2 regions of the Microlunatus sp. GCM10028923 genome follow, and region 2 is predicted to be linked to the other one. Evidence: riboswitches for the same ligand, from Rfam matches in the RefSeq annotation. Region 2 holds a riboswitch; the other holds the start of a gene.
What was found. Region 2 has a riboswitch for FMN ahead of pnuC (nicotinamide riboside transporter PnuC). Riboswitches for the same ligand answer to the same signal wherever they lie in the genome.

Region 1 (2,991 bases), on a different contig from region 2:
ACTGTGGATCAAGACCGCCGCGGACCGGCAGGACGCGGTGATCGCCTGGATCGAACAGCACCACTCCTACGACGTGCCGGAGCTGGTGTTCCTGCCGATCTCGGCCGGCCTGCCCGCCTACCTGGACTGGATCGTCGAAGAGACCCGGCACTGATGCGGGCGGTGGTGCAGCGGGTGACCTCGGCAGCGGTCGAGGTGGCCGGCGAGGTGGTCGGCGCCATCGACCGGCCCGGTTTGTTGATCTTGGTCGGGGTGACCCACGACGACACCGCGGCGACGGCGGCCGGGCTGGCCGACAAGATCTGGAATCTGCGGATCCTGCACGACGAGCGGTCCGCCGCCCAGGAGGGCGCGCCGATCCTGGTGGTCAGCCAGTTCACGCTCTACGCCGACGTACGAAAGGGGCGGCGGCCCTCCTGGAGCGCCGCCGCGCCGCGCGAGCTCAGCGAGCCGCTGGTGGACTCGTTCGTGGCCGCCTTGCGCGGGCTCGGGGCGGAGGTCGCGACCGGCCGGTTCGGCGCCTCGATGGCGGTCTCGTCCGTGAACGACGGGCCGGTCACCATCATCGTCGACACCGCTCGTTAGGCCTGTTCGCTTCGTCACATCGACGTGCTCACAGGCCGGACGCCGTACGGAATCGCGCAGAACCGTGCCAGACTTGGCGTACAAGCAAGGCACGACGTGCTCCGGGGTCGGTGTAATTCCGAGCCGGCGGTGACAGTCCGCGACCCGCTCCAGTTCGCTGGAACGGTTGATCTGGTGAAACTCCAGAACCGACGGTGAAAGTCCGGATGGGAGGCAGCACGCGGGCCGCGGCATACCCGCCGGCATGAGTTGATGATGCTCCGGGTTGCGGCGGCTCTGTCCTGCGTCGGCGTGATCATGCGCCGGCGTTTCGACCATCCCCCGGATCCCGACTGCCGTGGAGCACCGGAGGGGATGGATGTTCACCGGAATCATCGAGGAGCAGGGCGCCGCCGTTGCCCTGTTCGAACTGGACGGGGCGGCCCAGCTGCGGATCAGGGCCGACCAGGTCCTCGGCGGCCTTCACCTGGGCGACTCGGTCGCCGTCAACGGCGTCTGCCTGACCGTCATCGAACTGCACCTGGACGACGAGGCGAACCGGGGATTCACGGTCGACGTGATGCCGGAGACCTTGCGCCGCAGCACGCTGGGCGGGGTCCGGCCGGAGCAGGGACTCAACCTCGAACGCGCGGTCGTGGCGGGCGGCCGGCTGGACGGCCACATCGTGCAGGGGCATGTCGACGGCGTCGGTACGATCCGGTCCCGCACCCCCGGCCCGCGCTGGGACGACGTGGTGATCACGGTGCCGCGCGACCTCGCGCGTTACGTTGCGGAGAAGGGATCCGTCGCGGTGGACGGGGTCTCGCTCACCGTGACCGAGGTCGGCGACGACTGGTTCGGCGTCTCGTTGATCCCGACCACGCTCGAGGTGACGACGCTGGGCAAGCTGCAGCCCGAGATCACGGTCAATCTCGAGGTCGACGTCATCGCGAAGTACGTCGAGCGCCTGTTGCAGCAGACCGAGCGGGTGGGATCATGATCAACTCCGTCGAGGAGGCGCTGGCCGGGCTGCGCGACGGCCTGCCGGTGCTGGTCGCCGACAACCCCGACCGGGAGAACGAGGTCGACGTGATCGTCGCGGCCGACCGGGTCACCCCGCACTGGCTGAACTGGACGATCCGGCACTCCTCCGGCTTCGTCTGCGCGCCGATGCCCTCGGCCCGCGCGGACGCGCTGCGGTTGCCGCTGATGGTGCCGCACTCGGAGGATCCGCGCCGCACCGCGTACACCGTGACCGTGGACGCCGCCACCGGCATCAGCACCGGGATCTCGGCCGCCGACCGGACCCGCACCCTGCGGGTGCTGGCCGACCCGGAGTCCGTCCCCCAGTCGCTGATCCGCCCGGGGCACGTACTGCCGTTGCGTTCGGTGCCCGGTGGCGTGCTGGCCCGGGCCGGGCACACCGAGGCGGCGACCGACCTGGTCCGGCTGGCCGGCACCGGTACGGTCGCCGGGATCGCCGAGCTGGCCAACGAGGACGGCGAGATGAGCCGGCTCGCCGACGGTGAGCTGCTGGCCCAGCGGTTCGACCTGCCCTTGATCACGATCAGCGACCTGATCGCCTGTCGCCGCGAGCATGATCATCAGATCCCGGACCTGGAGGCCGTGCTCGGCACCAGCGAACGGGCGACGCTGCCGACCGAGTTCGGCGACTTCGCCGTGCAGGCGTACCGCGATCCGGCGACCGGCGATGATCATCTCGTGCTGACCTCGGCCACCCCGGCGACCGGCACCCCGCTGGTCCGGGTGCACTCCGAGTGCCTGACCGGCGACGCCTTCGGTTCACTGCGGTGCGACTGCGGCCCCCAGCTCCGGGCGTCGCTCCGGGCCACCGCGGCGGAGGGCGGCCTGATCGTCTACCTGCGCGGGCACGAGGGCCGCGGGATCGGCCTGCTGGACAAGATCAACGCCTACCGGCTGCAGGACGACGGCCGGGACACCGTCGACGCCAACCTGGAGCTCGGCCTGCCCGCCGACGCCCGGGACTTCGGTGCCGCGGGCCGGATCCTGCGCACGCTCGGCGTCGCGGAGGTACGGCTGCTGACCAACAATCCGGACAAGATCACCGCGCTCGTGGCGTCGGGCGTCGCGGTGACCGAGGCCGTACCACTGCAGGTCGGGCTGGACCCGCACAACCGCGACTATCTGATCACCAAGCGGGACCGGCTCGGCCACCGGTTCGGCAGCACCCTGGAGGACGACAAGATCATGATCAAGGAAGGCTCCACGTTGACCGAGAGCGGATCGCACCGATGAGCGGCGAAGGCGCACCCAGCCTGACCACCGACGGCACCGGGCTCCGGATCGTGGTCGTCGCAGCCAGCTGGCACACGACCGTGATGGACGGCCTGATCGCCGGTGCCCTCGGCACCCTGGAACCCTCCGGCGCCACGGTCGAACTGATCC
Region 2 (2,991 bases):
TCGCGACAGGCGACGCGGGACCGATCCGGACATGTCTGCTCCTCGACCGATCGGGCTGATGTTGATCATCAGTCGGTGCGCCGAACGGTATCCCCGCCGGACCGGGGTCGGAGCAGGCCGGAACCAGTGCCGCTAGACCTGCGGACCGCCGTTGATGATCATGGTCCGGCCGGGCCAGGACGCGGATCCTCTTGTCCGCCGTACGTTTGCGCCACGGCCCGCCCGCTGCCGCCCGGGCGGGCCTGCGCGAAGTGGTCTACCGAGCTTGGGTCACCTGCTGCGGCTGGACCTCCGGCCGGGGGTTGCGCTCGAGCCGCCACCAGGCCACGAAGCCGGCCAGGCAGAAGCCGCCGTAGATCACGTACATGATCGCGGACGGGTAGAACCCGGCGCCCAGCAGCAGCGGCACACCGACCGCGTCGACGGCGATCCAGATCAGCCAGAACTCGACCCAGCCGCGGGCCATGCCGTAGGTGGCCAGGATGGAGCCGGTGAGGATCCAGGCGTCCGCCGCCGGGCCCCAGGAGCCGAGCGCCGACAGGCCGAAGTAGAACGCAACCCACAAGATCACCGCGGCGATCGCCAGTTGCAGCCGGCCCCGCCAGCCGGCCCAGCGCGGCTGCACGCCCGCCTTCTCGCCGGCGTGGGACTTGCGGTAGCCGTACCAGCGGACCCAGCCGTAGACGCTCACCGCGAAGAAGAAGATCTGCCGGCCGGCCTGGCCCCACAGGTCCAGGTCCTGCGGGGTGTGGAAGACGCCGCCGAGGAAGACCGTGAAGAGCAGGATGTTGCCGATGATCCCGATCGGCCACGCGGCGACCCGGCGCTGCATGCCGAGGATCGCGCTGGCCAGCCCGAACCCGTTGCCGATGATCTCCCGCCACAGGATGCCTGGGCCGATGTCGAGCTTGGCGTTCAGGAAGCCAAGCAGCAGTTCCGAGAAACCCACTGACCTCTCCACTCTCCGGGCGCATGCAGACCGGGGTGGACGGGGTACGCGCTCACGCCGGCGGCGCAGGCCACGACCCCCGCGGTTCCTCCCATCCGGACTTTCACCGTCGGTCGTGGAGTTTCACCACATCAACCGGCCCTGAGGCCGGGTCGCGGACTGTCACCGCCGGTTCGGACTTGCACCGACCCCGGAACACGCGCGAGCTTGAACGAACCTGTCAACTCCCATCCTCGCAGCCCTATTCCCGCCGATAGGATTCGGGTGTGCAGGATTTCGTCGGCCGGGCGGACGAATTGGCGCGGGTACGGGAGCGGCTGGCCCGCATGGCCTCGGGACTGGGCCAGGTGGTGCTGCTGGCCGGTGAGCCGGGCATCGGCAAGACCCGGCTGGCCCGGGAGTTGGTCGACGGCGCCGACGCCGGTCTGGCGATCGGCTGGGGCCGGGCCAGTGAGGACGAGGGCTGCCCGCCGTACTGGATGATCCGGCAGGTGTACCGCTCGCTGCAACGGCCGCTGCCGGACCGGCTCGGCAGCCCGGGATCCAGCCATCCAGAAGCACGGTTCGAAGCCTTCGAGGCCGTCGCCGATGATCTTCGCGAAGCCGCCGGACCGTCGGGCCTGGTGATCGTCATGGACGATCTGCAGTGGGCCGATGCCGCGTCGCTGGCGCTGCTGGTCCACTTGGCCCGCGGCATCGCCGGGTCGCCGGTGCTGATCTTGGCCGCCTATCGCGACACTGAGGCGGCCGCCCTCACGGACGTCCTGGCGGCCCTCGCTCAGGAACCGGTGCTGACCCGGATCCGGCTGACCGGGCTGACTGACGCGGAGGTGGGCGAGCAACTCAAGCGCTCGACCGGAGCCGCGGTGTCCGGCGACCTGGCCAGCCGGATCCGGCGACGCAGTGGCGGCAATCCGTTCTTCGTCGGCGAACTGGCCCGGCTGCTGGGTTCGACCGACGACCTGCCGGACCTCGTGGTCGATGCCGTACGGGCTCGGCTGGGTCGGCTGGGCGACTCCAGCCGGGACTTGATCACGGTCGCGGCCGCGCTCGGCGAGTTCCTCGACCCGTCGATCCTGGCCCAGGTGACCGGCCGGCCCGTTCCGCAGGTGCTGTCCGACCTGGACGATGCCGCAACTGCCGGCCTGATCGCTGGTCCGGGCCGGTGGCAGTTCGCCCACGATCTGGTCCGGGAGTCCGCGCGGCTCGGGTTGTCAAGCACGTCCCGGCTCACCGCCCACGCGCGGCTGGCGGAGGTCCTGAGCGCCCGCTCGGATGCAGCCGAGCGGGTCGGCGAGATCGCCCACCACCGGCTCGCGTCGCTGCCGATCGGCGATCCGGAACTGGCCACCGAGTGGGCCGAGCGCGCGGCGAACGAGGCCCTCGGCCAACTCGCATGGGAGTCAGCAGCCGAGCTGTTCCAACAGGCCAACGACACCGGCGCCGACCTGGCCCCGGCAGATCGTTCCCGCCTCCTGTGCGGTGCCGGGTTGGCGCTGATCCGGGCCGGCAACCTGTCCCGCGGCATGCCCACCTTGACCGCCGCGGCCGCCGCCGCCCGGGAGGCGGACGACCCGGTGGCCCTCGGCCAGACGGCGCTGGCGGTCGAAGGCGTCGCCGATCCCTGGGGTACTTTCCAGGGCGGCGCGATCGCCGCCGAGGCACTGGCCGGGCTGCCGGCAGAGGACAGCCCGCTGCGGGTCCGGCTGCTCGCGCTGCAGGCGGGCGAGGCAGGATTCGCCGGCGGCCCGGGACCGGAACGGATCTCCGTCGAGGCGTTGGCGATGGCTGAGCGGGTGGGCGACGGCGCGGCCCTCCGGTCCGCGCTGCGCGCCCGCCAGATGGTGCGCTCCGGTCCGGACGGCGTGTCCGACCGGCTTCGGCTCGGCGACCGGATGCTCGCGCTCGCCACCGCCGAGCATGACCACGACGCCGCGTTGTGGGGGCGGCTGTGGCGGTACGACGCCCTGCTCATGCTCGGCCGGATCGACGAGGCCGAGGCCGAGCTGGGTCCAATCCGTGTCCTGGCCGAGTCGGTTCGC

Region 1: another riboswitch for FMN. It lies ahead of ACFQU4_RS29695 (riboflavin synthase); the one in region 2 lies ahead of pnuC (nicotinamide riboside transporter PnuC).

Annotation. Positions count from the first base shown of each region.
Region 1 is NZ_JBHTFF010000015.1:104,743-107,733, forward strand. Features, by position in the region: gene cutA (divalent-cation tolerance protein CutA) at 1-154, shown strand, start outside; gene dtd (D-aminoacyl-tRNA deacylase) at 154-585, shown strand; FMN riboswitch at 679-808, shown strand; gene ACFQU4_RS29695 (riboflavin synthase) at 944-1,564, shown strand; gene ribA (GTP cyclohydrolase II) at 1,561-2,841, shown strand; gene ribH (6,7-dimethyl-8-ribityllumazine synthase) at 2,838-2,991, shown strand, end outside.
Region 2 is NZ_JBHTFF010000001.1:385,719-388,709, reverse strand. Features, by position in the region: gene ngcE (N-acetylglucosamine/diacetylchitobiose ABC transporter substrate-binding protein) at 1-33, opposite strand, end outside; gene pnuC (nicotinamide riboside transporter PnuC) at 257-949, opposite strand; FMN riboswitch at 1,029-1,152, opposite strand; gene ACFQU4_RS01720 (AAA family ATPase) at 1,216-2,991, shown strand, end outside.